4 regions of the Aestuariirhabdus haliotis genome follow, and region 3 is predicted to be linked to each of the others. Evidence: predicted binding sites of a transcription regulator. Region 3 holds the regulator's gene; each other region holds the start of a gene.
The links. The regulator FNR, encoded in region 3, switches genes on or off when oxygen is low (the NO sensors DNR and NnrR bind a similar motif). The targets are predictions, from matches to a motif close to TTGATNTANATCAA.
Positions count from the first base shown of each region.

Region 1: a site for FNR is predicted at 2,626-2,639, ahead of ccoM (cytochrome c oxidase subunit CcoM). Genes of this name have one in related genera too.
Region 2: a site for FNR is predicted at 1,745-1,758, ahead of petA (ubiquinol-cytochrome c reductase iron-sulfur subunit). Genes of this name have one in related genera too.
Region 4: a site for FNR is predicted at 1,712-1,725, ahead of MIB40_RS13280 (bacteriohemerythrin). Genes of this name have one in related genera too.

Region 1 covers NZ_JAKSDZ010000047.1:5,756-13,433, reverse strand. Annotated here, with positions in the region: gene MIB40_RS16825 (YbaN family protein) at 1-361, shown strand, start outside; gene MIB40_RS16820 (DsbA family protein) at 291-908, opposite strand; gene MIB40_RS16815 (BolA family protein) at 914-1,216, opposite strand; gene MIB40_RS16810 (SDR family oxidoreductase) at 1,302-2,105, opposite strand; gene ccoM (cytochrome c oxidase subunit CcoM) at 2,454-2,564, opposite strand; gene MIB40_RS16805 (alpha-ketoglutarate-dependent dioxygenase AlkB family protein) at 2,717-3,394, opposite strand; gene MIB40_RS16800 (YebG family protein) at 3,537-3,797, shown strand; gene rapA (RNA polymerase-associated protein RapA) at 3,959-6,835, shown strand; gene MIB40_RS16790 (META domain-containing protein) at 6,939-7,370, shown strand; gene lpxL (LpxL/LpxP family Kdo(2)-lipid IV(A) lauroyl/palmitoleoyl acyltransferase) at 7,380-7,678, opposite strand, start outside.
Region 2 covers NZ_JAKSDZ010000013.1:50,046-57,723, forward strand. Annotated here, with positions in the region: gene MIB40_RS10030 (cytochrome b) at 1-998, opposite strand, end outside; gene petA (ubiquinol-cytochrome c reductase iron-sulfur subunit) at 998-1,591, opposite strand; gene rpsI (30S ribosomal protein S9) at 1,894-2,286, opposite strand; gene rplM (50S ribosomal protein L13) at 2,301-2,729, opposite strand; gene MIB40_RS10050 (NADP(H)-dependent aldo-keto reductase) at 2,973-4,013, shown strand; gene MIB40_RS10055 (sodium:proline symporter) at 4,121-5,509, shown strand; gene MIB40_RS10060 (metallophosphoesterase family protein) at 5,506-6,354, shown strand; gene MIB40_RS10065 (acyl-CoA dehydrogenase family protein) at 6,449-7,585, opposite strand.
Region 3 covers NZ_JAKSDZ010000010.1:22,699-30,376, forward strand. Annotated here, with positions in the region: gene MIB40_RS08755 (hypothetical protein) at 1-85, shown strand, start outside; gene MIB40_RS08760 (glycerate kinase) at 96-1,259, opposite strand; gene MIB40_RS08765 (hypothetical protein) at 1,354-1,830, opposite strand; gene MIB40_RS08770 (adenine phosphoribosyltransferase) at 2,320-2,853, opposite strand; gene fnr (fumarate/nitrate reduction transcriptional regulator Fnr) at 2,873-3,634, opposite strand; gene hemN (oxygen-independent coproporphyrinogen III oxidase) at 3,785-5,173, opposite strand; gene MIB40_RS08785 (sulfite exporter TauE/SafE family protein) at 5,285-5,995, opposite strand; gene ccoS (cbb3-type cytochrome oxidase assembly protein CcoS) at 5,988-6,251, opposite strand; gene MIB40_RS08795 (heavy metal translocating P-type ATPase) at 6,270-7,678, opposite strand, start outside.
Region 4 covers NZ_JAKSDZ010000024.1:14,158-21,835, reverse strand. Annotated here, with positions in the region: gene msrB (peptide-methionine (R)-S-oxide reductase MsrB) at 1-828, shown strand, start outside; gene MIB40_RS13290 (TIGR02647 family protein) at 912-1,151, opposite strand; gene MIB40_RS13285 (DUF4870 family protein) at 1,172-1,561, opposite strand; gene MIB40_RS13280 (bacteriohemerythrin) at 1,827-2,282, shown strand; gene MIB40_RS13275 (hypothetical protein) at 2,365-2,712, opposite strand; gene MIB40_RS13270 (asparaginase) at 2,840-3,844, opposite strand; gene MIB40_RS13265 (C13 family peptidase) at 3,841-5,310, opposite strand; gene queC (7-cyano-7-deazaguanine synthase QueC) at 5,498-6,157, shown strand; gene queE (7-carboxy-7-deazaguanine synthase) at 6,175-6,828, shown strand; gene queD (6-carboxytetrahydropterin synthase QueD) at 6,828-7,184, shown strand; gene MIB40_RS13245 (hypothetical protein) at 7,275-7,586, shown strand.

The DNA.
Region 1 (7,678 bases), on a different contig from region 3:
TGTGCTGCCAACCACGCCATTTCTATTGCTGGCTGCGGCCTGCTTTTTACGTAGCTCTGAACGTTTTTATCTATGGCTGCTGGAGCACCCCAAACTGGGTAACTACATCAGCTATTACCTCGATGGAGAGGGAATTCCGGCCAAAGCCCGCTTCTATACACTCTGTCTGTTATGGGGAACAATCCTACTCAGTGTCAGTTTTCTGAATAGCTGGCCCTTGCGTCTGATGCTGCTGGTGACTGCCAGTGGCGTCAGCATTTATCTTCTGCGCATGAAAACCCGTGCTGAACCTACTGCGCTTGGGCCAGAGCAGCATCAACCCGCGCACAAAGCGCATCCCAGGGAAGAAACCCCTGACTGATGGCCACCCATTGCTGGTCTAGCTGTAACGCCAGGGTAGGAAACCCTTGCACGCCAAGGCTCGCGGACAGCTCAAAATCCTTTCGCGTTTCCGCGCGCAGCGCATCGCTGTCTAGTAAGCCCAGGAATGTTTGCTCATCGACACCTGCCGCCCGGGCCAACTCCCCCAGCACCGCTGAATCAGAGATATCCCGCGCCTGCTGATAAAACGCCTTCTGAATCGACTCCACAAAAGCCAGTAATTGGCCCGGGGCGAGACTGCGCATTACTACCGCCGCACGGCAAGCGGGTTCGGTATCATAGACAAACCCCGATGGCAGGCCGTTCTCAAAGTCAAAAGGTTGTCCACTGGCTTCATTCACTCGCTGCCAGTGACCTCGAATATAGTTGCGCTGCTCAGCACTCATCGGCTCGCTCTCACTGCGCAAACCACCCACCACCATACGAACCGGGTATTGGTCAGCGTATTGTTCATGAAACTGGCGAAATATCGGGGCAAAGCCCCAGCACCAGGAGCACATGGGATCAAAAAAATAACTGAACTGCATAGACATTATTCTCCACCCATACAGTTAGGTGTTTGCGGTGCCGCTTCCCGTTGAGCCCATTCTGAGGGGGTATAGGTGTGCAATGCCAACGCGTGGATAAGGGTCATTTCCTGCTGCAACAGGGCATAGATTTGCTGGTGGCGCTTGATGGTACGCAACCCTTCAAAGGCGTCGGTGACAACTACCGCCTTGAAATGACTTTCTGACCCAGGTTCTACTCGATGTTTATAGCTTTCGTTAACAACTTCCAAATGACTGGGTTCGAGGGATGATTGCAATTGATGACGAATTTGTTCAAGCATGCTCATAAGGAGGTAATCACTTTGTCGAGGTCAGGTAACCGAATAATAAACGATATCGGCTACCCGCTTCACCCCCATTAGTCGTGAAAGGTTACATCCCCTTCTCGACCATCTTCACCGACAACTGCTCCATCATCTGGCGGTGGGCTTCGGGATCCTTGCGCTTCAGCTCCCAGGCCAAGGCGCCTTCATCGTGGGGCAGTATCATAAACTGCCCACCATCAACACCTTCCACGATACGCTGAGCGACCTCTGTTGCTGTGATCGCCGAACCAGCCAACAGTTTGGCTACGTTATCTTTCAGTGCGTCTGAACTGCCGCGGTATGAGTCGAGCAAGTTGGTTTGAAAGAAAGAGGGGCAAACCACACTCACACCCACATTCTGTGAGGCCAACTCCGCTTGGATACTCTCAGACAAGGCCACCACACCGGCTTTGGCAACATTATAATGACTCATACCCGGAGCACTGAGCAGTCCAGCCATGGAAGCGATATTACAGATTTGACCCTCACTGCGTTGCAACATCGGCAGGAAAATACGACAACCGTTAATCACACCCTTGAGATTGATGGCCAACATCCATTCCCAGTCTTCATCGTCCAGATCCGAAAACGCGCCGCCACCGGCGACACCTGCGTTGTTAATCAACAGATCCAGTCCGCCCCACTGCTCATCAATAACCCTGGCGACATCTTGAAGTTGATCGATACGACGGACATCGCAGTGAAAAACAGCGGCGGTACCGCCCAGGCTTTCAACATTCTCTGCCGTTTGCTGGCAGCCCTGATCGTTAACATCGGTCAATGCCAACCGATATCCCTTGCGGGCATAACACTCAGCCAACTCTCGGCCTAGTCCGCTGCCTGCACCCGTAATCATTACTCGCTTGCTCATAAAACATTCCACATAGTGACTGAATATGATGGATATGGTTTGCCACGCACGCGATCAAAACAACAACTATTGATTTGATGAATAGGATGGCAACAAGATGCAGCTACTGCTCAAGCGGAATAAATCAGAGGTGCCTTAGGTAAATGATGCGGGAAAGAAGAGCGGGGACAACGAGTGGCAGAGAAAGGGAGATATCTCTGCGCCTGAATGAAGAGTCATCATTCAGCAAATTGAGTAATTGCGAAATGATTGCTCAAAAAAAAGTAAGGCGGAACCAGAAACCCTATGAGAACCTGACAACCCATAGGATTTCCAATTCCGCCTTATTCGGTCAGACCAGTGACGGTTTTACGGGTGCTTGTCCATATCCTTGCGCAGGAAATAATATAGCCCAACAAAAAAACTGAGCATCAGACCCACGGTCAACAGACCGGCAAGCACTACCTCATCTAAAAACATAAGTGTCACTCCCTGTAATCTCTGTTAGTGAACAGGCTATCACCTGATTTGGGCCACAGTTTTGACGCTGATCAATTTCCACGCATTGAGCCCAAGTTCAGTATAGGCCACCCGCAAAAGCCTGCTGGGCAGTGGTAGGTGCGCTTTCTTCCCTACAGATGCTTGCCCGGATAAACATAGCGAAACGTCAGATTGATTCGAGGCCCCACATCACGGCGAGTTTTTGCAATCTGGTGGCGCCAGTGGTGTTGCGTCTCACCCGACATCACTAACAGGGAACCATGGCTCAGGTCCAACGACAGCCTTTGCTGGCTATCCTTGGTATGACGCAGGTGAAAACGGCGCGTTGCTCCCAAACTCAGTGAAGCAATGCAGGGGTTACGGCCTAATTCCGGCTCATCATCGGCGTGCCAGCCAACGCTGTCGTTGCCGTCACGATAGAGATTCATCAAAACGGAATTAAATCGCTCTTTTAAAACCGCTTGCAGTACATCCAGCAATTCAAGGTGCACCGACAACCAGGGTTGTGGCTCCAGCCATAAGCCGGAGTAACGATAGCCTTGCTCCCCGTACCAGGCCTGCAAACGAGGGATAGGCACTCGCCGTCCGCCCATGATCAGCTCATCGTGCTTCCAGTCAGTGCCGTTGCTGAATTTCTGCATCAACCGATCAGCAGTGTCACCCTCAAAAAATGACGGATACCAGTGTAGCTCACCATTTTGTAGAGGAATTCGGGTCATGTGGAGATTGGGTTGCAAGCCCTTCGGGTCATCCATGCTAGCTGGATTATGGTCTTGCAACAGATCCAGTATCTCTTTTTGGTCACTCATAACCATCTCCATTAAACCCAAGCACATACCATCATTTTGCAGATAACCTCAGCATTCAATATTAACACTGGACAGGGTAACTGTATTTTTATACAGTACTCAAAAATGATAACCCAACTGTGACGGCTAAACGAGGTATACGATGGCAGTTATCCCAATGTGGCAATGTGATAGGGACGGAAGTATGTTCGCCGATAAAAAATCCGCAGAAGAACACGACAAAATGCTGGAACTGGCCGCGAATCTGACTTCGTTGCTGGAAACTCAGTTTGATCAGATCGACGAGTCCCTGGCCGAGGAAATTGGCCTGTTGATCGCCCGCAACAAAGAGACTCTTGCCAAGGCCCTAAAGGGGCGCCCCGAGCTGATTCTGGAAATCGGCAAAGAGCCTGAAGCCGAGTAAAAACAGCACCATTAGTACCCTTTTGCAGCACCACTCCGATCCCCCCTTCCCCCAGGGGTGGTGCTGCCCCCCTCTCCCTTCCAGTTTTAGCTACAATTTCCCTTGTTATTCCTTTTCTTTCCATTACCATAGCGCCTTTTTTTACGGAGGGTGTTGGCCAAATGATCGATTTCGTTCCCGGGCAAAGGTGGATCAGCGAGGCGGAAAATGACCTTGGGCTGGGCACCATACTCACCCTGGATCACCGACTGATCACAGTGTTGTATCCTTCTTGCGGGGAAACACGCACCTACGCACGACACAATCACCCGCTTCATCGCATCGAGTTCTCGGAAGGCGACAAGATCAAAAGTCATGAAGGCTGGTTCTTGCAGATTGCCGAAGTCATTCACAAGGACGGTCTGGTAACCTATACCGGACTGGATGATGAGGGCCAGACGCGCGAACTGCCCGAATCCTGCCTCGACAACTTTATTCAGTTCAATAAACCCCGAGAACGTTTGCTGGCTGGCCAAGTCGACCAGCTCAATCAGTTTGCTCTGCGATTTCGCACCCTGAATCATTACAACCGCACGCTAAGGTCCCCGCTGCTGGGTTTATGTGGGGCTCGTACCACACTGATTCCGCATCAGTTGCATATCGCCCGGGAAGTCGCTACCCGGCATGCCCCTCGGGTGTTGCTGGCCGACGAAGTTGGCCTCGGAAAAACCATCGAAGCCGGCATGATTCTTTACCATCAACTGTTGACCGGTGAAGCGAAGCGAGTACTGATTCTGGTGCCCGAAACCCTCCAGCATCAATGGCTGGTCGAAATGTTGCGCCGCTTTAACCTTCATTTCAGCCTGTTTGACCGCGCTCGCTGCGAAGAACTGAGCGAAGAAAATCCCTTCGAAAGCGAGCAATTGGTCCTCTGTTCCATTCAGTTAGCCGCCCAGCCCGGTCCTCTGCAACAACAGCTAGTCGATGCCGGCTGGGATATGCTGGTAGTTGATGAAGCGCACCATTTGCAATGGCAGGAAGCTGCCCCAAGCGATGAATATCAACTGGTTGAACAGCTCGCATCTGGCACGCCCTCAGTATTACTGCTAACCGCCACTCCGGAACAGTTAGGCAAAGAAAGTCATTTTGCTCGTCTGCGCTTACTGGACGCCGACCGATACCCAAGCCTTGCTCAATTTCTGGAAGAAGAAGCCCAGTATCAGCCTGTTGCCGAAGCCGTGCAGGAATTGCTGGGTGATGCCCCCCTGTCACCCCGAACGCAGGAAGCACTCAGCCAACTGCTGAACGATGCCGATAATCAGCCGCGCATCGAAAAAGCCAGCGGTGCTGAACCCTGCAGCCCCCGACAGCAAGCACGTGATCATCTCATTCGCCAATTGCTGGATCGTCATGGCACCAGCCGCGTACTCTTTCGCAATACCCGCGCGGCGATCCAGGGCTTCCCTGGACGCGTTGTCCAGGACTATCCTCTGGAATTACCTGAACTTTACAGCATTGCCCAACAGCAACGTTCCCAGCTGGCCGAACACCTTTATCCGGAACGGGCTTATCAGCAAGCATTCAGCGAACAGGACAGCGACGCCTGGTGGCGCTTTGATCCCAGGGTCGACTGGTTGATGGTACTGCTCAAGCACTTGAAGAAAAAAGTGCTGGTGATCTGCTCGCAAGCCGAAACCGCGCTCGAACTCGATGAAGCATTGCGTGTGCGCTCTGGTATTCCCTCGGCCGTGTTTCATGATGGCATGAGCATAATGGAGCGAGACCGGGCCGCCGCCTATTTCGCCGAAGAAGATTATGGCGCTCAGGTTCTGATCTGTTCGGAAATCGGCAGCGAAGGTCGTAACTTCCAGTTTGCTCACCATCTGGTGTTGTTCGATCTTCCCGACAACCCGGATCTGTTGGAACAACGCATCGGCCGACTGGATCGCATAGGCCAGAGTGAAACCATTCGCTTGCACGTGCCCGTCTTTACCAACTCGGCCCAGCACAGTCTCTACCGTTGGTACCATGAGGGGCTCAACGCCTTTGTTGATACCTGCCCAACCGGTAGCACCCTATTCAGCCGTTATGCCGATCAACTGCACGCCCTGCTGATTTGTGGCACCTCGCCCGACAGCACCGAGCTGGACAGTCTTGTAGAGCAAAGCAAATGCCAGCGAGAGGCCCTGCAACAGGAGATGCAACAGGGCCGCGATCGCTTGCTGGAACTGAATTCTCGCGGGCTTGAACCTACCCAACCCTTGATCGAAAGTATTGAATCGGCGGCGGAAGTTGAAGCGCTAAAACGCTACCTTAACCTGATGCTTGATTGCTATGGACTGGAGAGCGAGGAGCATTCTCCTCAAGCCGTTATCGTTCGCCCTTCCGACCAATCCCTGTTGCACGACTTCCCGGGTCTGCCCCGTGACGGTGCCACCATGACCTGGAACCGAGAGCTGGCGTTATCCCGAGAGGATATGCAGTTTCTCAGCTGGGAGCACCCGATGGTGCTTGAAGGCATGGAAATGATTCTGGCAAGCGAGCTTGGCAACACAGCAGTAGGCCTTATCAATAACCGGGGCATCAAAGCCGGCACCATGTTAGTCGAAGCCGTCTATGTAATTGCCAGCCCCGGCGGGGAACGCAACCAGTTAAAGCGCTATTTGCCCCCCACGGCCGTTCGCACACTGATAGACCCCAAAGGCAATGATCTGGCCACCAAAGTCGCCTTCGATACCCTCGACACCCAGTTACAACCGCTGAAGAAAGCCACCGCCCGACAGCTGATCAATGCCCAACGTGAGCCTTTACAAGTCGCACTCAAAGGTGCCGATAACGCCGCCAGAACACAGGTGGATGGCATCATCGATCAGGCTTGTGAGCAATTCCGCCAGGAAATTGCCGACGAACTGCAAAGGCTGATTGCCCTGAAAGCGGTAAACCCCAACATTCGGGACTCCGAGCTAAGCCACCTGACGGCCCTGGCTAGAGAAGGCGAAGCCAAACTGAGGCAGTCACAACTCCAACTCGACTCGGTGCGCATCATTTTTGCCAGTTAGGCTGATCCCCACGGCTCCCCCCCATCAATAAATAGTCACCTCCCGAGGAACCCTCTGGAGGTGACAGAGTCTTATCAGCATCACCCGCTGGAGCTTATCCATAATGAAATCATCGTTAGCACTTTCCCTGCTTGCACTGCTCAGTCTCACTGGCTGTAACGCACTGAACACCCAGCCAGCTACAGAGTCTCACATCGAAGGTCAATGGAGCCTTCAACAGTTCTACCTGCAAGGCTCATTAGTCGAACTGGGAGAACGCACTCGACTTCAGATCATGGCCGAAGATGAACACAGCGGTCGGCTTTCTGGCAACGCTGGCTGTAACGGTTTCTTCGGCGCTTACCGCGTCGACAACGGCAAATTCAGCACCGGTCCGATAGGCGCAACCATGATGGCATGCCCCGATGACCTGATGACTCAGGAACAACAATTTCTAAAAGCCCTCGAACAACTGACCTCTTTCAGTTACGACGGCCAGACTCTGAAACTCCAAGACGAATCGGGTCAGGTGAAAATACTGATGGCTCCCGAATAACCCTCACGCTCAATACAGTCGCGGCTCGCCCTCGGGCCGCGTTTTAAATCGGCGATGCAGCCACATATACTGTTCGGGCTGTTTGCGAATTTCCTGCTCGATCAGCTCATTAACCCGCTTCGCATCGGCAAATTCATCGTCGCCTGGGAAATCATCCAGCGGTGGTAAAATACTTAACCGGTAACCACGACCATCAGGTAACCGCGTTTGTATGCAAGGCAGTACCCGCGCATTGCCAAGACGAGCAAAGCGAGAAGTGGCGGTCACGGTTGCCGCTGTGACACCGAAAAACGGCACAAACAGACTTT
Region 2 (7,678 bases), on a different contig from region 3:
GACTTCACAGGACTGCGGTCCAGCCAAGGCAAGACAAACAACACAGCAATCGCAGCACCCATCGCTACCACACCCAACAGCTTGTCAGGGATAGCACGCAAGATGGCGTAGAACGGCGTGAAGTACCAAACGGGGGCAATGTGGGCCGGGGTCTTCAAGTTATCAGCCTGTTCAAAGTTAGCGTGCTCAATAAAGTAGCCGCCCATCTCAGGGAAGAAGAACACAATTGCACAGAAAACGAACAGGAACACCACCACACCGACGATATCTTTTACGGTGTAGTAAGGGTGGAAAGGAATACCGTCTTTCGGAATACCGTTCTCATCTTTGTTCTTCTTGATTTCAATGCCGTCCGGGTTATTTGAACCCACTTCATGCAGAGCAATAATATGCATCACGACCAGCGCCAGCAGGACAATCGGCAGCGCCACTACGTGCAAGGCGAAAAAGCGGTTCAGTGTAATACCGGAGATCAGGAAGTCACCACGGATCCACTGCTGCAGGTCAGGGCCAATAACCGGAATGGCACCAAACAGAGAAATAATAACCTGCGCACCCCAGTAGGACATCTGACCCCAAGGCAATAGATAACCCATAAAGGCCTCGGCCATCAGCGCCAGATAGATCGCCATACCGAAGATCCATACCAGCTCACGCGGTGCGCGATAAGAGCCGTAGATCAAGCCCCGGAACATATGCATATAGACCACCACGAAGAACATGGAGGCACCTGTAGAGTGCAGGTAACGCAAGATCCACCCGTACTCAACATCGCGCATGATGTATTCGACAGAAGCAAAAGCCTCTTCAGCGCTTGGTACGTAGCTCATGGTGAGCCAGATACCTGTCAGCAACTGATTGACCAGTACCAAAATGGCTAGCGAGCCAAAGAAGTACCAGAAATTAAAGTTTTTAGGAGCGTAATACTTACTAAGGTGCTCTTCCCACATTTTGGTCGCAGGAAAGCGCGCATCTACCCATGCCATAAAGTCTTTCATTACGCGTTCTCCTCGTCGACGCCGATAATAATGGTGTTGTCATCGAGATAGGAGTAGGGAGGGACCGTTAAGTTAGTCGGTGCAGGAACCCCCTGATAAACTCGGCCGGCCAAGTCAAACTTGGAACCGTGACAAGGACAATGATAACCACCCTGCCAATTCGCCTCAAAATCCATTGGCTTCACTTCGGAGTGCAATTTGGGAGAACACCCCAAATGAGTACAGAGTCCAACCAGAACCAGCAATTCGCTGTTGCGAGAACGATGTTCGTTCTTGGCATAATCAGGTTGCTCTGATTCGTTCGACTGGGGATCGCGTAAGTTACCATCTTGCTTGGGCAGATTATCCAGCATGACCTGCTCACGTCGCAGAACAAATACCGGCTTCCCCCGCCATGCAGCAACAACCTGCTGGCCCATCTCCAGCTTATCAATCTTGACCCTCACCGGCGCGCCAGCGGCTTTCGCTTTGGCACTGGGATTCCAGGAGGCAACAAAAGGGACTGCAGCACCAACCGCACCAACCGCACCAACCGCAGAGGTTGCTCCGATCAGCAGGCGGCGGCGACCCTTATCTACGCCGTCGTTACTCATTAATCTTATCTCCCCATAAGAGCATGTTTATTGCCTGCCCAGGCTCACGGGCAAACAGAGTGAATCCTTTAATAATTCTGTGGGATTCGCAAAATAAATCTTGCGAATGGTAAAGAAAACGGCGCCTTCAAGCAAGCGTACCCCCGGCTCGAGCTGATTCAAATCAACGCAGAGAGATCTCCACAAACACCTCTTCTTTAATGATTCCGCACTCCTTTGCAAAAAAAAAGCGCCCTTCGATAAAAAGGGCGCTTTGGATACCACTTTTGCGAGACTTTTGGTCTCGCAAGGGCAGGTAACCCTTAACGCTTGGAGAACTGAGGACGCTTACGTGCTTTACGCAGACCAACCTTCTTACGCTCAACCTCACGAGCATCACGAGTTACAAACCCGGCTTTACGCAGTGACGGACGAAGCTCTTCGTCGTACTGCATCAGGGCACGAGTAATACCGTGACGAATAGCACCAGCCTGACCAAAACCACCGCCGCCTGCGACAGTAACCTTGATATCAAACTTTTCGGTCAGTTCAACCAGCTCAAGTGGCTGACGAACGATCATGCGAGCAGTTTCGCGACCAAAGTACTCGTCCAGAGGGCGGCCATTTACAGAGATGGCGCCAGAGCCAGACTTGATAAACACACGAGCGGTCGAAGTTTTACGACGACCAGTTCCATAGTATTGAGTGGTAGACATAGCAACGCTTCCCGTTAGATATCCAGAGCCTGAGGTTGTTGAGCGGCATGAGGATGCTCAGCACCCGCATAGACCTTCAGCTTGGCGTGCATAGCACGACCCAGCGGACCTTTAGGCAACATGCCCTTTACGGCCTTCTCGATGATGCGCTCAGGGGCGCGCTCAACCAGCTCATTGAAGTTCATGCTACGCAAACCACCCGGATAACCGGTGTGACGGTAGTACATTTTGTCTTGTGCTTTATTACCGGTTACACGAATCTTCTCGGCATTAACCACAACAATGTAGTCGCCGGTATCGACGTGAGGAGTGTATTCGGCTTTATGCTTGCCGCGCAGGCGGCGTGCGATTTCGGTGGAAAGACGACCAAGCGTCTTGCCAGAGGCATCTACAACGAACCAGTCACGCTTAACTGTTTCTGGCTTTGCACTAAAAGTATTCATCGATTTAAACCTTGCCTAAATGACCAGCCGTGGGTGGCCAGCATCAATTGAAAGACTAACCCGAACCGACTCCCCTATAGGGCGTCCGGCGACGGATTCACTGTCTTAGGGCATATAGTGTAGGAAACGGGAGCGCTATTATACTCAGGCAAGCGCAGAAAAAAAGCCCCTATCTGCTTTTTTTTCCAAGGGTACCGTGCTCTTATAACCTCTTTCGTGACATCTAGTAAGAGGGGACTCCGAATGGAATACGGTTATCTCGGCGCTACAGACTTGAAAATCAGCCGCCTTTGCCTGGGCACCATGACCTGGGGCGAACAGAATAGCGCCGAGGAGGGTTGGCAGCAACTGGATATGGCCATTGAACACGGGATCAACTTTATCGATACCGCCGAACTCTACCCTGTGCCTCCCAAGGCCGAAACCTATACCCGCACCGAAACCATCCTGGGCGAATGGCTTAAACGATTTCCCAAGCGAGAAGATCTGGTGATCGCCAGCAAGGTTTCCGGGCCCGGCGAATGGGTGAGTTATATGAGACACACGGGTGCACGACTCGACAAAAAGAGCATTATCGAAGCCTGTAACGCCAGTCTCAAACGGCTGCAAACCGACTATATCGACCTTTATCAAGTTCACTGGCCTGAACGCAGTACCAATTTCTTTGGCCAACTTGGCTATGAGCATAAGCCTGAAGAGGACGGCTACAGTATTGAGGAAACCCTATCAGCACTTGACGAGCTGGTTTCTTCCGGCAAGGTTCGCCATATTGGTATCTCCAACGAAACTCCCTGGGGCGCCATGGAGTATCTCCGCCAGGCCGAGCGCCATGACTGGCCCAAAGCCGTCAGCATCCAAAACCCCTACAATCTCCTGAACCGTACCTTTGAAGTGGGTCTCGGAGAGTTTGCTCACCGAGAGAATCTGGGGTTGCTGGCCTACTCCCCGCTGGCTTTTGGCGTCCTGAGCGGAAAATACCTGCATGGCGCACGCCCAGCCAAAGGACGCATCACTTTGTTTTCCCGTTTCAGCCGCTACAATAATGAACAAGCCGTTTCGGCAACCGAGGCTTACGTATCTCTGGCCCAGGAAAAAGGCTTGGACCCTGCGCAAATGGCTCTGGCTTACGTAACCAGCCGCCCCTTCGTTGACAGCAATATCATTGGTGCCACCAACCTCGAGCAACTGCAATCAAACCTCAACAGCATCAACCTCAGGCTTGACGACGACACCCTCAAGGCCATCGAGCAATTGCACCGGCAACAACCCAACCCGGCTCCCTGACAATAACCAACAACGAAAGATTCCAGCTCACGGCAAGGTCTGATGGATGGAACCTTGCCGTCCATGGATAGGCCAACACTACACTTTATAAAATTAAGGGGACTCATGTGAGTTTTGCATTACCGCTGATTGCCGGAATAATCGCCCTGGCATCGATCCTACTGTCTCACCGAACCAGTAATCCCAATACATTTTTTCACGGGCAGTCTGAAGCAGGCTCTGCCCCCGGCCTCTGGACACTGGTTTTCTCCCAGGTCACCACCTGGATTTTCGCTCGCTCCCTGTTAAATGCTGCCATCCTCGGCTACTACTACGGGCTTTGGGGTACGCTCGCCTACGCCTGTTATTACCTTTCCTTTATTACCGGCGGCATCATCATTGACCAGCTGCGCTTTCGTCACGGGTTCAACAGCATCCAGGCATTCCTGGAAGATCGCTTCGGTATTTGGGGAAGCCGATGCTATAACCTGGTTATCGGCATTCGCCTGATCAGTGAAGTCTTTGCCAACCTGCTGGTGATTGGCATTCTGTTTGGAGCTGCTGGCTCGAATCTCTATGTAGCAGCCATCATCGGCTTTGCCGTGGTCACATTACTCTACTCCATGCTGGGAGGGCTTCATGCCAGCCTGCGCACGGACCTGTTCCAGATGCTGATTTTTCTGGCCACCCTGGCGCTGCTGCTGATTCTGGCCACCGGTAGCGGGGTCATGACCCTCGACAACCTGATGTTCAAAGAATTTGTTATCTCCGATCCGGGCCCTGTTTTAATGCTGGTCGCCCTGCTGCAGGTCTGGAGCTACCCGATGCACGATCCGGTGATGATGGACCGGGGCCTGCTCGCAGATCGAGAGACTACCCGAAAAAGCTTTCTGCATGCGGCCTGGATCAGCATTCTGTGCATGATCGCCTTTGGCTCTCTGGGTATTGTTGCCGGAGCCCAGGCCACCAGCGGAGAAGCCATGACGGCGGTGCTTCAACGATTGCTAGGTGATGTCCCCATGCTGCTGTTTAATGCTGCACTGGTAATCTCCGCCATGTCGACGCTGGACAGTACGCTTTCCAGCTCGTCCAAACTGGTTGTTATCGATATGAAACTGCTGCCCCGGCAAGTCATGAACGGTCGCGGAGTCATGCTGCTCTTTATGCTGCTGGGTGTGTTACTGGTATTTGTGGGCAACAAGGATCTGTTCAGTGCCGTTGCGGTGAGTGGAACCGCCTCCATGTACCTATTGCCGGTGATCTTTTTCTCACTGCTTGGCGGGCGCCGGGATATTCCCCTGTGGAGCTATCTGGGCAGTTTCGTAGTTGCGGTGGGCGGTGCGGCCCTCTACTTTACCGAGTCCTCGGGTCACAGTCAGCTGATGGGAGAAGCGCACAAATACACCAAGCTCCTCATTATTTGCGTGACTGTTCTGGTCGCTGGCTGCGTCCTGTTCGCCCTTGGCCTGATGACAGCAAACAAAGATCGGCTGACCAGTGAGAGTGCTCCCGCGTGAGCACTCACCCACTTCCGGGGCCAGGGCCACTACTGGTGTTTGGCGGCCCCTATAGCAATCTGGAGGCAACCAGGGCGATACGCCGCGCTGCCGAAGGCTTGTCCCTGCCGCCCGAAAACTGCATCTGCACCGGAGACCTGATTGCCTATTGCGCCCGCCCGAACGAAACTCTTGCGGAGATTCGTAGCTGGGGTTGCACCTCGATTATGGGAAACTGCGAAGAGTCTCTGGTTGAACAGGCCGCAGATTGTGGCTGCGGTTTCGAGGAGGGCTCGGCCTGCGCTGCTCTGTCGGTAGACTGGTATCGCTACGCCAGCGGGCGAGTATCACAGCAAGACCTCCGCTGGATGGCGCAACTTCCCGGACAACTCAATTTCCAATGGAACGGTTTCTCGGTTTCTGTCGTGCACGGCGCCCCTTCGCGCATCAATCGCTTCCTGTTTGCTTCCAGTGCTCTTGAGGACAAACAGCAGGAGCTGCAAACCACATCTGCCAACCTGTTAATTGCCGGTCATTGCGGCATCCCTTTCGGAGAAACTCTGGCGCCTGGCAACTATTGGCTAAACAGTGGTGCTATTGGCATGCCGGCCAACGATGGCACAGCTGACGGCTGGTATCTGCTACTGGAACCCCTGGCCGAACGCGTTCGAGCCAGCTGGCATCGACTACGCTACAACGCTGTCGCCGAGCAGCGCACAATGATCCAGCAAGGTCTGGACAACGACTACGCCACGGCCCTGACAACCGGGCTATGGCCTAGTATGGATGTGCTGCCCGAGGCCGAGCGCCAGCAGCGCGGCACACCTCTGCAACCAGAAGCCATAATGATGGAGGCCGGCCACTAACCCTTTTCACAGTAAATAATAAAAAGGAGCCTTCTTGGCTCCTTTTTATTATGGGCTTACAGATGACTGAAAGCTCTTGTGGTACGTTCAGTATCTATAAAGAACGAGCAATGATCTCTTTCATGATTTCGTTGGTTCCGGCATAGATCTTCTGCACCCGAGCATCGGCCCAGGCCCGTGCCACCGGATATTCCCACATATAGCCAAAACCACCGTGCAACTGCAGACACTCGTCGATCACACGACACTGAACCTCAGTCGCGTGAAGCTTGGCTTTCGCCGCAGTAGGCACATCCAGCTTACCTTCGACATGCAGCTCCAGACATTTGTCGACAAACACCTGAGCCACGGTCAGCTCGGTATCCATCTCAGCCAACTTGAAGCGAGTATTCTGGAAATGAGAAATACTCTTGCCAAAGGCCTGGCGCTCCTTCACATATTCACGGGTTTGCTCAAAAATCGACAGTGCGTTGGCAATCGCATTGACCGCTACTGACAGGCGCTCTTGCGGCAGCTCCTGCATAAGATAGATAAAGCCCATACCCTCACTACCTAACAGGTTCTCCTTGGGCACTCGAACATCCTGGAAAAACAGCTCAGAGGTATCCTGGGCTTTCATACCCACTTTTTCCAGATTATTACCCTTGGTAAAACCCGCCGTACCCGCTTCTACCAACAGCAAACTGGTGCCTTTGGCGCCTGCGCTCGGGTCGGTCTTTGCCACTACAACCACCAGCTCTGCCATCTGACCGTTGGTAATGAATGTTTTAGATCCATTCAGTACATATTCATCGCCGTCCAGTATGGCGGTCGTTTTAAGGCCCTGAAGATCCGAGCCGGCGCCCGGTTCCGTCATGGCAATGGCGCTGACCATTTCACCGCTGATCAATTTGGGCAGATACTTTTGCTTCAACGACTCGGATCCATAGTTCAAGACGTAGGGCACCGAAATATCGGAGTGCAGACCAAAGCCAATGCCGGACAGTCCCAGCTTGGCAATCTCTTCATCGACGATAGCGTTATAGCGAAAATCCACCCCGACACCGCCATATTCTTCAGGCATTGTAGGGCAAAGAAAACCCTGCTCACCTGCCTTACTCCAAAGCTCACGGGAAACCTGCCCGTCCTTTTCCCATTGTGCGTGATGAGGAACGGCTTCTTGTTCGAGAAACTTGCGAACAGAGTCGCGAAAGAGCTCCTGATCGGAGTCATAGACAGTTCTTGGGATCATGGTTCGCCTCGGAATTATTAGTGTTATAGCTAAACAATGCGCTGCAATTGTGCTGCAAACGCCGTGGACCCTAGCACTATAACGGGCGACCTT
Region 3 (7,678 bases):
TATCAAGGCGGGCGAGAGCACATTGATACATGAGGATGCGGGCGCTGGCTTTCGGGTCGAAGCGCGTTTTATTCCCCAGGAATAATTTTCCCAGCTCAGCTCAGCACCTGGCTAGCCTGGGCGGTTTTCCATAAGCGCATCAGTTGTTCGATACAGCGTTTTAGGAGCGCCGGAGCCTGTTCCATCGCATTTTCCAGTGTTAAAGCACTATCAACGATACTGTGGATGCTGGAAATGCCTTCGGCGTGTGTTAATTCGGCACCTTGTCCAATTTTTCCCACCACAGCAATGACCGGAATCTTTCGGGGGGCGGCCAGACGGGCGATACCCACAGGCAGCTTGCCTTCCAGTGTCTGGTGGTTGATTTCCCCCTCACCGGTGATGATAAGGTCGTACGCCTCAGAATCGAGTCTGGCTTCCAGTTGCAGGCTGTTAGCAATGATTTGAAAGCCTGGCTGTAAGCTCACACCCTGGATAAGTTCCAGACCCGCTCCGAGCCCTCCAGCGGCCCCGTATCCGGATTGCTGGAAACGTTCGGTGTTGATGTTGTAATCACGACAGGCGATGCGAGCAAAACGTTCAAGCGCTCTCTCCAGATTGTCCATATCCTGAGGTTTGGCACCTTTTTGCGGAGCATAAATGGCGGTAGCGCCGTTAGGGCCAAGCAAAGGGTTGGCAACGTCACAGGCAATGTCGATGGTGACTCCGGATAAGCGTGGATCGAGTCCGCTAAGGTCGATATGTTCCAGTTCCAGAAGGCCTTGGGCACCGGCCGAAACAGGATTGCCCTCGGCATTGGTCAGGCGCGCGCCCAAGGCCGAGAGTGTTCCCGCTCCGGCATCGTGGGTTGCGCTACCGCCTATGCCCAGAATGATATGCTGACAGCCTTGATCCAGCGCATCGCTAATGATTTCACCGGTACCGAAAGTGGTGCAGTGCATAGGATTCCGTTGAGAGGGTGCAACCAGAGGTAATCCGGATGCACTGGCCATCTCGATAATGGCCGTGTTGCCATCGCCCAGGATGCCGTAATGAGCCTTAACGGGAGCACCCGTTGGGCCGCACACTTGCCGTTGGAGCAGGCGACCGCCGGTGTTGGCTATCAGGGCTTCGACGGTGCCTTCACCCCCGTCCGCCAGAGGGCATTGATGAACTTCAGCATCGGGATACTGACTGAGAATGGCTTGTTCGGCAATTGCACAGAATTGTGCGGCGCTGAGCGAACCCTTAAAAGAGTCAGGGGCAAGCAGAACTTTCATAGATAGGGGCCTTGCTAATGATGACCCCTATGTTGTATCAGGATCTGGGCACTAAGGCCATGTTGCCCGGTTGTTCGGGGCTGGCGCCAACTGTCTATGCCGCCTGCATATGGGGGCAGCGTGTGAGAAACAGGTTACCGTCGGGATTGGTCGGGTGGTAGTAGTGCCACCAGATGTTGGCCAATGTATTGGTGTCTCTGGCGTCGACACCATCAAGGTTAGCGCCGCAGCGAAGATAGTTGAACCAGGCGATAGCCGTGGCGTAAGCCAGGTTATAAATCAGCTCCTGATGTGGATTGCACAGGAACTGACGCTGGCTGGCCATCCCCCTGACCAGGCTGGCCTGATCAGGAAAATGGACCAGATAATCATCCCAGACGCGTTGATGAACCTCGGCCGATATTCGATATAGCCCAAGTCCGCCATGGTCGTCACAGAGTTGGTCGCCCAGTTCACTCTCGGCGGCAGCTGTCCCTACCAGTAATTGCAGCGCTGCAGGGCTGAAATTGCCGCATAGCTCAAGAGTAGGCCGGACAACTTGTTCCCCCAGTTGATCAGCATTGATTCCCATCGATTCCCCCCAACATCCAGTTATCGAACATCATAGGTTATTCAGCATGAAGTTAGCTGTTGAATCTAATTTTAGACTTAACAGATAAAGCTAACAGGCTGTTTTATAGGATTTTTATGGGTTTTTGGGAATGATTGGCTATGTCCATAACTAACACTTAGTCGATTTGCTTATTTAAGGCACCTCTGATTAATTCAGATAGATCTCTGCGGATCCTAAAAATGGTTTTTATCAAGGCGAAGCCCGCCGTTCATGTCGAGACCTGGACAAGGGTTTCAACACCGAGAAAATCATTTTTAGAACCGCCCTACGGGGCTTTCAGGCGACCCCAGACTCTTTGTTACGCCTTATTTGAAAGGTCTAGACCTTACTGCCAAGACGTGCCGCGATTCCGGATTCGCCTGAAAGCCAGAGTTCATCTGAATTAATCAGAGTTGCCTTAAGTGTTCAAGAACCCAATATATAGCGCAATCTTGTGGGGCTGATAGCCTAAAAGGCGCATAGGGTATAGGTTGGAATACCGAGATCCTGAAGCTTTTGACTGCCACCAAGATCGGGCAAGTCAATGATAGCGGCAGCTTCATAAATAGTGGCATCAAGCTGCTTGACCAGCGATGCTGCGGCGCAAAGGGTACCGCCGGTAGCTATCAGGTCGTCCAGTAGCAATACTTTGGCAGCGGCAGGGATGGCGTCTTTGTGAACCTCCAGCACCGCTTGACCGTATTCGATATCGTACGCTTCTTCCAGAGTTTCAGCTGGAAGTTTGCCTTGCTTGCGAAAGAGCACCAGGGGTTTGTTGAGCTCGTAGGACAGAACCGAACCGAGCAAAAAGCCACGGGCATCAAGAGCGGCAATATGAGTGATGTCGGTCTCTACATAACGCTGTATAAAGCTGTCGGCAACCATTCTTTGCGCTTTGGGAGATAGGTACAGCGGAGTGATATCGCGAAAGGTAACCCCGGGTTGTGGCCAGTCTGGAATGGGGCGCACGAGGGATTTGATAAAGTACTCGTCAAAAATCATCCGGGATCCTTAAGCGGAATTACAACGATTGAGCGGAATCTTTTGGATTGTCGATCACGCGGCCGCCGGCCAGTGCACACAAGCGTTCGGAATCAATGATGTTGATATCCTTGCCGTTGGCTTCGATCAGGCCATTACGCTGAAAACGGGTGAAAACCCGGCTGACGGTTTCAACGGCAAGCCCCAGATAGTTGCCCATTTCATTGCGAGACATCGACAGGCGAAAGGCGTGGGAAGAGTAGCCGCGGCGTCGGAATCGTGCAGACAGGTTAACCAGGAAGGTTGCGATACGCTCATCGGCGTTCTTCTTGCTGAGCAATAGCATCATCTGTTGGTCGTCGCGAATGCGGCGGCTCATCAGCAGCATTAACTGCTTTTGTAACTTGGGCAGTTTGTCGGAAAGCTCATTGAGGCGTTCAAACGGAATCTCGCAGATCATAGTGGTTTCCATGGCCTGGGAAGAAACCGGGTAGGTGTCGCCATCCATACCGCTTAGACCGAGGATTTCACTGGGTAGCTGAAACCCCGTGATTTGCTCTTCGCCTTCGTTGGTTGAGGTATAGGTTTTCAAAGCCCCGGAACGCACGGCGTAGATTGAGGTGAAGGGATCTCCTTCAAGAAACAGGTGTTCACCCTTTTTTAGTGGGCGGCCCCGCTTGATGATGTCGTCCAGTTGATCAATTTCATCCATCGCCAGGGCAATCGGCAGGCAGAGGGAACTCAGACTACATTCCTTGCAGGCGACATGGTTGACGTGCTTCACGGTGAGTTTAGAGCTCATAGGCGGGGACAAGACCCTTTAATATGTCAGATTATATTCCGACATATTGTAGGGGAAATTACTCACAAAACAAACAGAGCACGCAATGCACTTTTGTGGACAGTGCTCTGGGAGGATTTACTCATAGAACGTTATGCTTGCAAGCCAGGGCTAGATAACCTTCGAAAAGCGTCCCTTGTTGCTTTCCTGGCCCAGATAATGGTCAAACTGCATGCAAATATTGCGAATCAGCAGGCGGCCTCGACCAGTGACCTCGATACCCTGTTCATCGAGGGTGATCAAACCGTCTTCGGCCATGGGTTTTAATTGATCCAGCTCTGCAGCGAAGTAATTCTTGAAGTTGATATCCCAGCGTTGCTCAACCGCAGCAAAATCCAGCTCAAAATGGCAAATGAGTTGGGAAATAACCGCCTGACGAATAAAGTCATCCTTGTTCATGACCAGACCGCGTTTGATGGCAAACTGATGGTTCTCGATGCGGTTCATGTACATCTTGATGTCGGCATGGTTTTGGCTGTAAGCCCCGTTCACCTGACTGATAGATGATACGCCCATGCCGACCAGATCGCAGTGAGCATGGGTAGTGTAGCCCTGGAAGTTACGGTGCAGGGCTCCGGACTCCTGGGCGATTGCCAGCTCATCGTCCGGACGCGCGAAATGATCCATACCAATATAGACATAACCGGCGTCCAGCAAGCGTTCGGTGGTGCTTTGCATGATCGCCAGTTTTTCCGCAGAAGAGGGTAAATCCTCCGCATTGATGCGGCGCTGGGGCATAAACCGCTCTGGCAGGTGGGCGTAATTGAACACCGATAGACGATCCGGGGCGATCTCGATGACCCGCTCTAGAGTCGTCATAAAGCTCGCTTCGCTTTGAAAGGGCAAACCGTAGATTAAATCGATATTGATCGACTGAAACTGAAGCGTGCGTGCGGCGTCAATGATGGCCATGGTGTCGGCTTCGGATTGTTCGCGATTGACTGCCTTTTGCACTTTGGGATCCAGGTCCTGCACGCCCAGGCTGCAGCGATTGAAACCCATTTCACGCAGTGCATTCATGGTCGCCCAATCCGCTTCGCGAGGGTCAATCTCGATGGAAAAGTCACCCTCGGTTTCGTCTACCAGGTTGAAGTGTTGGCGCGTTTTCTTCATTAACGCCTGCATCTGCTCGATGCTGAGGAAGGTGGGGGTGCCGCCGCCCCAATGGAGTTGTTCGACGCGTTGTTCGGTACTGAAAAGTTCGGCCTGCATTTCGATTTCTCGATGCAGTAACTCTAGGTAGGGAAGCGCCTTGCTACGATCTTTGGTGATAACTTTGTTGCAGCCACAGTAGTAGCAAACATGGGTACAAAAAGGCAGGTGGAAGTAGAGTGACAGAGGGGTGTTCTTGGTGACACTTTCGCGCGCAGCCTGGCGATATTCATCAATACTGAAAAGTTCGTGAAACTGCACCGCGGTTGGATAAGAGGTGTAACGAGGCCCGGCACCTTCGTAGCGCTTGATCAGTTCGATATCCCAAACCAGCTTGTTACTGCTCATTGAATGCTCACTTCCATTTGTTGATGTTGGGGCGCATGAAGAGGAGGCTCAACACACAGCCAATCAGACCCACAGTTTAGTCGTAGCGGGTATGGAATGTGTTGATTCCCATCAAGCGCGGACCGACAATTGATGAAACAGCTGCATTAACCACTGCTGATGGGGGCCGGGTAGCGTCCAGAGACCGAACAGGATAACCAATACACCCGCCAGGCTACGGGTGGTCGGGTTTTGCATAAAGGCGGTCAACCGAGAGGATACCAGACTGGCAGTAACCAGCAGCGGTAAGGTACCCAGACCAAAAGCCAGCATCAGCAGGGCCGAATTGAGCGCGCTGCCCTGGGTTGCCGTCCAGATCAGGGTGCTGTATACCAGGCCACAGGGTAGCCAGCCCCAGAGCGTGCCCAGCAACAGGGCTGAAGAGGGCGATTTTACCGGCAACAGTCGACGCGAATAGGGCTGCAAGGGTTTCCATATCACGCCACCAATTCGCTCGATAGCGACCAGTCCGCGCCACCAGTTGGCCAGATAAAGCCCCATGGCAATGAGTAACAAACCAGCCAGTGTTCGCATGCCAATGATCACTGCACTGCCTTGTTGCTGCAAGGCCCAGCCCAGACTACCCATTAGGGCTCCGGCCAGGGTATAGCTGGCAATGCGGCCCAGGTGGTAGCCCAGTACAATGGGTAACAGCGCTTGCTTATTGCCTGAGGGGAGTCCCGAAGAAAGCGCGGCCATAATGCCCCCGCACATTCCAACGCAATGAGCACCGCCAAACAGGCCCAGTGTGAACGCAGTGAACAGCAGTGAAACATCAACCATGAGGCTTATCGGAGTCTGAGTCAGCTGTGATTCGATCGGTTGGAGCCGCCGGATCGGTACTGCTGGGCGATCCGGCTGTGTCGTTGCTCTGCGGAGTCTCTGGAGAGCGGGGGGTAGGCTCTTCATCAAACAAAATGCTATGGGCCGGACCTTCGAGGTCGTCGAACTGACCGTCATCGACTGCCCAGAAAAAGATCCATACGCCGATTGCTACAAACAGCAGGGCGATCGGTATGAGTAGGTAGATCGATTCCACAGTTTACTCCGTACTGCGTTACAGGCTTTTGCTGGCAGGGCGGCGTCCAAGGCGCAGGGCATTGCCGACCACCACCAGAGAACTGCTTGCCATACCGATAGCCGCCATCCAGGGCGCCAGAAATCCACTGGCTGCCAGAGGTAGGGCAAGCAGATTATATCCCAATGCCCAGGCAATGTTTTCACGAATGATGGTGCGGGTTTTGGCCGCAATATCCAGGGCGTCCGTCAGTTGGTTCAAATCGCCCGAGAGTAACACCATGTCGGCATTGGTTTTTGCCAGATCCGAAGCGCTGCCCATGGCAACTGAAATATTGGCGGCTGCCAGCACCGGTACGTCGTTGATGCCATCACCCACCATCAGAACCTGTGCCCCTTGTTGCTGCAGGGATTGTAAGCGTTCCAGTTTGATATCCGGGGTCGCGGCAGCCATGGCGGAATCGATGCCCAGGCGCTTGGCCATGGCATTTACGACGGTTACTGCATCACCACTCAATAGCTCGACCTGATAGCCTTTTTGTTGCAGAGTTGCGATGGTTGCTGCCGCTTCGGATCTGAGTTGATCATCCAAGCGAAACCAACACAAAGGCTCGTTATTGCCTGTCAGTAAAATCCACTGGCCTTCAGGTCGGGGTGGTGCGGGCAGCGGGTTCTGGCCGCAGGCAAATGAGGGTTTACCCAAACGATAGCGTTGTCCGCCGATAACCCCTTCAACCCCTTCACCGGTCACATGCCGCAGTTGCTCGGCAGCTTCGATGCCATTTTGGTGGAAAACCCGTGCGATGGGGTGTTCTGATTCGGCTTCGAGCCGGGCGGCAAGTGTTAAACCCTGATCTACGTCGAAGTCGTTGAGGCTGACAACCTCTTCGAGGCTGAGCTTGCCCTGGGTAAGGGTGCCTGTCTTATCAAACAGGATATGGGTTACCCCGTTGAGGGCTTCAAAAACGTGTCCGCGGGTAACCAGTAAACCCTGGCTATGGAGAAAGCCCGTAGCGGTAGTCAGTGCGGTAGGCGTAGCCAGCGAGAGGGCACAAGGGCAGGTGACGACCAGCACTGACAGGGTGATCCAGAATGCATCGTCGGGGCGTTCCAGGTACCAGAACGAGAATACGCTGCCAGCGGTCAGCAAAACAGCGGCTACGAACCAGCTGGCGACCTGGTCAGCAAGTTTTGCCGCCTTGGGCTTTTCCTGCTGGGCGCGATCGAGCAGGCGGACAATGGCCGACAAGCGGGTTTCGGTACCGATATCGGTAATTTCAATCATCAGGCTGTTTTCAATATTGGCACTTCCCGCTATCAGGTTGTCACCCGGGGTTTTGCGGATGGGCATATATTCGCCGGTCAGTGCCGATTCGTCGACGCTGCTATCACCCTTTAGCACCAGGCCGTCGGCCGGGACGTTCTGCCCCGGGCCAACCCGTACCCGAT
Region 4 (7,678 bases), on a different contig from region 3:
GACCGCGGTTATCAGTATCGTCCTTTTATTTTTTACCATAATGAACAACAGCGAGTCGCCGCAGAACAATCGATCGCACAGATGAACGCGTCGGGACGTTTTGAACAACCGATTTTGCCCGATATGCTCCAGCCAACATCGAAATTCTGGCCCGCCGAAGATTACCATCAGAACTATTACAGCAATAACCCGATCCGTTATAAGTACTATCGCTACAACTCGGGTCGTGACCAGTATCTGGAGAAGGTCTGGGGCGAGGAGATCAAATACACGCCTGGCACTGTGATGAAAACGTCGAACATGGAGACCTCGAGCTCGATGACTACCGACGCGATGTCTGATAAAAAAATGACCGCCATGAAAAAAGAGCTCGGCATTGAGGACTTTAAAACATTCGTACGCCCAGGTAAGGAATCATTACAACAGTCCCTGTCACCCATGCAGTACAAAGTGACTCAGGAAGAGGGTACAGAACCGCCTTATCGCAACGAATATTGGGATAACAAACAGCCGGGTATCTATGTCGATATCGTCAGCGGTGAGCCTCTGTTTTCCTCGACCGACAAATACGATTCCAAAACCGGCTGGCCCAGCTTTACCAAGCCGATTCATGAAGAGCTGATTGTCGAAAAAACCGACTACAAACTCTTTATGCCTCGTACCGAACTGCGTAGCAAATACGCCGACTCTCACCTGGGCCATGTCTTTGACGACGGTCCAGCGCCAACCGGTCTACGTTATTGCATCAACTCCGCATCACTGCGATTTATCCCCAAAGACAAACTCGAAGAAGAGGGTTACTCACAATATGCCTCTCTGTTCCAATAAGGCATGACACCAAATGGGAGTTCTTATCAGAAAACCAAAACGGGCCGCTAGATTGCGGCCCGTTTTCCAACTGGCAACAGGACTCAGCTTTCCTTCGACAACAGGCCGATCAACGACCGTGCGTGCTGTACCGCCTCTAGCCCACGGTCCGTCAAATAGCCACCGTCGTGTCTGTCGATCAAACCCTTGTCAAATAATCTCTGGGCGGCATCCACCAATTCCTGGGCCGCCTCATGATGCACCTTGATACCCTCCTGCGCACTGTCCGGGCTGAATTGCAATAACAGTCGAATCTCTTCATACAAACTTGTTGATAATGGCATTCTCTACTCCTTGGATCCTATTAAGATAGACCAAACCCGGGTTTGGGGGGCTGCTGATCAGATAACGCCAACCAACCCCGCACCAGGCGATAAATCAACCAGATACCTGCCAGCCCAATAATCAGCCAACCCACCAGAAATAACAGGCTGATGCCGCCTATCACCCCCCACAGCAAGGCAAACAGGCCGCTGCGCAGCTGCCATCGCGCATGAATGCGGGACAACTCGCTGCGAAACTCGGGCTTCCACAGCACATTGAGCAATAAAGCAGCAAAAAAGGTGATGCCGACAAAGAACGAAGCCGCATAAAGCGCATAGATAATCGTCAGGCGCTTACTCTCATCGGGAGAAACCGGGTCCATAACAAACCGGGCATCTTTGGGAAAATCAGGTTGGCGTTGATCGCTCATAGCGTGCCCCCGGCACGGTTTCTAAAACAATCACTGTAGCAGTGCCAATAGAGAATTGTAACTGCTCCAAATCAGTGTCCTGTGAGCCCATCTGCAACCAAAAGCTTTCCGACTTCATATGATTTTTTTCTCATCTTACTTCCAGAAAAATTAACATATATCAAAACAACGACTCTTCAGCCTACCTATAGTGAGCCGCCAGAGAACTCAGTAGGAACAGGTCGTCCCATGGTCGATGGGCTGACCCCGGAAAAAGGACAATACGATGGAAAAATTACAGTGGCTCAGCGAACTGGACACAGGCATTGAGGTCATCGACGAGCAACACAAGCGGATCGTTTATTACATCAACCAACTGCAGGACGCCCACGAAAAACACAGTCGGTCGAAAGTCGGCGATGTGATCAACGAGGTGGTGGACTACACAATCTCCCATTTTGCCTTCGAGGAAGCCCTGATGGAGCAGGCTGGCTACTCATTTTGCGCCCCGCACAAAAAAGTGCACGAACTCTTCATTAGCCGGGTAGATCGCTTTGCCAAACGTCACGAAGAGGGCCAGGACGTGGCCGAAGAGTTGCTGATCACCCTGCGCAAATGGTTGATCAATCATATCCAGAGCGAAGACGGTGATTACGTTCAGACCGTGCAAGCTTACCAGCGCAAAATGAGGCACGAACACGAGGGCTGGTTATCCCGTTCATTGCACCGTTTCTTTGGCTAAGGCACCTCTGATCGGATCAGCGGGCGCCATGCCCCCTTGGCACAGGAGGTCATGAGGCCTGCTACGATCAAAGTTTTCGGCCTTATTCTTTGGGAGCCCGCCACTCCCAGCGAATCACTTCACCGAAGTCGTCGTAAACCGGCACTTTGCGCGGACTGCGATTAGTTTTCAGGGGTGTTGCACGGCGCTTGTTCTCGGCTTTCAGGCGCCGCCGTTCGTCAATCGCCTGGGTCACATGCAGCAAGGATTCACGCTTGCTTTTCGGACCACTGGACGGAATGCTGCGACTCATCCCGGGGGGTATCTCACCGGGAGCAATCGCCGATTGCCCGCGGGGAATCTCATCCACCTGGCCGCCACCGGAGAGAAAGGCGTCCATCTCTCGCTGCAGTTGCTGACGCATCTCTTGTTTACTCGGTGGGTGTTTCACGGTGGACACTGCCTAAAATATCATCAACCCGCTAGCATACTCCTATGGCACTGGAGTTCCCAGTGTCCGCCACCGGTTTCACAAGATCAGCGATCTGGAGGCCTGCGATGTTCACCCCCCACTCGCTTCAGAGCGCCAGAGGGCTGCTCAACGCTGTGGCCGCCTGGTAATGTCCGGTCAATCGTTGTTTGCGGTTACGAATATCCGGGCGGGTGAAGGCTCCGCTCACGGGCAGTCCCAACCTGGCCAGCACATTGGCAATCGCCACTTCGACGGCTTTGATATCACCGGAATCCACCTTCACCGCCACCCCTAAGGCTCTGCTCGGGATAGCCGCCACATAGACACCCTCTGCGCCCAATTTTACAAACACCTGATCACCCAGCTCGGTCATCAACCGACTGCAGAAACGATCACTGCCCGCGACGTACCAAGGGTGTTGCAGGCAGGCGTTGAGCAATCGGGTCGCGGCGGCCTGATATTGATCAGGCAAGGAGGCGGGGGCAGCCAAGCGAGCAAAACCCTGCGCCAGGGCTCGCAGCGGAACCGCCCAGATGGGCGCACTGCAACCATCGAGGGCAACCGGGGCCCGTTCCAGATCCACTCCCCAGCAGACTTCAATGGCCTTACGAATCGATTGCTGGACCGGGTGATCCAGTTCCACATAACCCCGGGTAGGCCAACCCTGATGGCTAGCCAGCGCCAGCATGCCACAGTGCTTGCCCGAGCAATTGTTATGCAAGGCGTCGGGAGTAATACCCTGGGCAACCAGCTCCCGGGTCGCGACGTCACTCATCGGCCAATGCCAACCGCACTCCAGGTCTTCGGCATCCAATGTCAACTGCTCCAGCATGGCCGCCGCGCAGTCATGGTGAGAGACTTCTCCGTTATGGGAGGCGCATGCCAAGGCCAATTGTTGATCGCTGAAACCGTATCGATCGGCAGCACCGCTGGCCACCATGGGCAAGGCCTGAAACGCCTTAAGAGCCGAACGCGGATAGGTTAACTCTTCGATGTCACCACAACTCCAGCGCACCTGCCCCTGAGCATCCATTACCACCGCACGACCAACATGACGACTCTCAACAATATCGCCACGGACCACCTCTACCAGAGTCGGATTCGTTGTCATTTCAACCTCTTCGCTTCGTTGTTCAGGTCATCGCAGACCGGGTTCAGACTTGCTCCCTCGGCCGTGGACGGGCTAGCTGTTTCAGGTTCGCAGGCCAACCATTTCTGGTGCTGCAGGCGTTTTGCCAACTGCTGCCACTTGTCGGCCATAGACTCTCCCAGGTGGAACGCCGGTTGCGATGGTGTTAATTCCTCACGCTGTTCGCGGGCCAGTATCGAGCGCTGCGCCTGCTCCATCGCCGTGGCCAGGGAAAACTCGGTGCTGAGCTGTTCCCGAAACAGCGCATTACCGAAGTAGGTCATATCATTGTCGTTACCGCAACCGAATGAGGTACGATCGGCCGCCGCCGCCACCGCAACAAAACTGTTGTCATTGATTAGCGTCGGCAGGTAACCTCCCGCAAAGCAGGCCGACACCATAACGGCTCGCCAGCGAATCCCGGATTGCTCAAGCAACTCCGACAGCGACGATGGCGTTAACTGGGTCAAAGGCAGCTGGCCAAACTCGGCGGCCAGCTCATGATCCCGGGAACCGTGAGAGGTCAGATACAGCACCAGAACATCTTCTTCCGGATCCATCACCTGGCTCAGGGCCTGCAGCGCCAGACGCAAGTTGGTCACAGTGGCCAGGGGTTGCTGCATAAAGGTATCGCGATGGTTAACCAACGACAATGAGCGCCCTTCAGTGTCAAAACGTCGCTCCATTAGTGCGCGAATAATATTGATTTCACTGAGAAAGACATCCTGTTCGGCATAGGGTGCAAAAGCCAGAAAATACAGATCAGTGACACCCGCACGTTGGGGTTTCAATTGCTCAAGACTGTTTTCCAGGCGTTGTGGCTGTAACGAGAACAGGGTTTCTTCATCCAGCGGGGCATATGGGCTTGGCGCCTCGACATAGGAGTCATCGTACGGCTCTAGCCAAAACCCTTGGTAGGGGGCATAACTGAAACCCACCGGGAGCCATAACAGCAACAAAGACAGGCTAGCCAACAGTGACCGCCAGGGTCCCACGCCATAGAAATGCAGCAGCCGAGCAGGCGCTAACCATAACGCCAACAACGCTACGATCATCACCAACAGGGGCAATGCGTCAAAGGCCAGCGCCGACTCACCCGCAAGGTTTGCCAACCACTGCAACAGCTGCAGGAAAGGGAGCAGTGCCACTACCCCCACCAGCACTCGCATCAGCTGCTCAGGGTGCCTCAATACACGGGTGACCAGCCAGGCAGACAAGCCCAAAAGCACCCAACTGCTGGCATTGTAGAGCAATGACCAACTGTTGAATTCTGCCGCTGCTGGTGCCTGCCACCATTCACTGGCAATCTGTAACACCAGATCCAGCGCCAGCAAGGCAATCAGCTGATCGATTGAAAGCGCTAATCTGGCCTGACTGAGCGGACGAAGCGACAACAAACACCAACCCATCCACAGGTTGTCGATCAAGCCCCGCACTCCTTTGCCCATTGCTTAACTCCTGAGTATTCCAAGAGCGCTAGTGCATCACAGATCGCGCGTTTTGCCCAGCCGCAACGACCTTATCCTTAACATCGATTTTGAGCAGGCTATCGGCTAGAATGCGCCGACTTGAACCCGTGCGACCCCGTTTAAGCGTGACAAAGAGCATCGGGTATTTTTCCCTGGCAGGTCTCCTATGAAACAAAAAGTTGTCGTTATCTATTCCGGGGGAATGGACTCCTTTACCGTACTGCACAGAGCCATAGAAGAAGGCTTCGAGGTGTATGCGCTCAGCTTTAACTACGGTCAGCGTCATCAGCGCGAGCTCGAATACGCCCGCCGAGTCTGTGAACAGTTGGCTCTTCCACACCTGATCACCGATATCACCGCGATCAACGTCTTGCTGCAGGGTTCATCCCTGACCTCGGACGATATCGATGTTGCCGAAGGCCACTACAGCGCCGACAACATGAAAAGCACGGTGGTCCCCAACCGGAACATGATTCTGCTCTCGCTAGCGGTAGGCTATGCCGTTTCGATCGGTGCCGATCAGGTGTTTTATGGCGCCCACTCCGGAGACCACACCATCTACCCCGATTGCCGTCCCGAGTTTGTCCACGCCATGAACGACGTGACTCGTATTGCCAACTTCGAAGCCGTTGAGATTGTCAGCCCCTTTCTGGAGCAAAACAAAATAGACATCCTGCGCTGGGGCTTGGAGCGGGGACTGAATTATGCTGACACCTGGACCTGCTACAACGGCCGCGAACGCGCCTGCGGCAAATGCGGTTCCTGCGTCGAGCGCCTGGAAGCGTTCGAGCACAACCGCACTACCGACCCGCTGCCCTACGAATAGGCGGAAATTCCATTCCCATGTACAGCATCAAAGAAGCGTTTTATTCCCTGCAAGGTGAAGGTGCCCATAGCGGCCGTCCGGCGGTCTTCTGCCGCTTCACTGGCTGCAATCTGTGGTCCGGCCGCGAACAGGATCGCGCCGGCGCCATCTGCGATTTCTGCGATACCGACTTCATTGGCAGCGACGGCCAGCAAGGCGGTAAATTTTCCACGCCCCAATCGCTTGGTCGGCACCTTAAGGCGTTCTGGCCCGACACCCAAGAAGGGACTCCCTACGTCATCTGTACGGGCGGAGAACCCGCATTGCAACTGGATGAAGCGCTGGTGAGCGCTTTGCACGAAGAAGGCTTTGAGGTCGCCATAGAAACCAACGGCACCCGACCACTGCCCGCCGGTATCGACTGGATCTGCGTCAGCCCCAAAGGCAGCAGCCAACTGGTCATTACCGAAGGGGATGAACTCAAACTGGTCTATCCTCAGGCCAATGCATTACCCGAACGCTTCACGGCCCTGTCGTTTCACCATTTTTTCCTGCAGCCGATGGCCTCCCCTGAAGGCGTCGACCTGGTTCAAAACTGCGGCAACAGCCAACAGGCCACTATCGACTATTGCCTGAATCACCCGCAATGGCGACTGAGCCTGCAGACCCACAAGATAGTAGGCATTGAGTAATGGAAATCTATAAAGACTTTACCTTTGAAGCCGCTCACCAGCTCCCCAACGTCCCCGAAGGCCATAAGTGCGGGCGCCTGCACGGCCATTCATTCCAGGTCCGTATTGTGGTCTGCGGTGAAGTTGACCCTCATACCGGCTGGATTGTCGATTTTGCCGACCTGAAAACAGCCTTCAAGCCAATCTACGACCGTCTCGACCACTATTACCTGAACGATATCGAGGGGCTGGAAAACCCGACCAGCGAAAACCTGGCCCGTTGGATTTGGCAACAATTGAAACCCAACCTGGCCCTGCTAAGCCGTATTGAGGTCAAGGAAACCTGTACTTGCGGCTGCGTTTATAACGGTCATTGACCGAAGATCGGGAACCATCGCAGAAAATAGCACTCAAAGCCCCAAGCAGTCTGTTTCCACGGCTATGGATGGCCTGACATGGAGAATCCCATGTGCAGCACTCCCAAAAGCCACCAGTCCGCTACTCGATCTTCGCCTCTTTCGAAGATCCCTATTTTCGATGCCCGCAATCTGTCTCGCTTTACCGAAGTAGCCAATGCCGCCGAAGAGCGACGCCGGCAACAGGCTCAACAAGATGTCTCAACTCCCGCCCAACCCGCCTGGCAACCAGAGCCCAGAGTCCGCCAAAAGAAATCGTTCGATTGGTATTACTGGTTGATGGAGGCCGGCTGCCGACAGGTGCTCTGGCATAGCCTGAGCAGAATTCGCCAACGCACCCGCTCAATGGTTGGCAACTTGTAAGAGCGTTGCCTCATATATCTCGCCCTTCTGGAGGCACCAGCAGGTTGAGCTTCCGTAGCATAAAACCCATGCTGTCCTTCGTGTGATCCGAC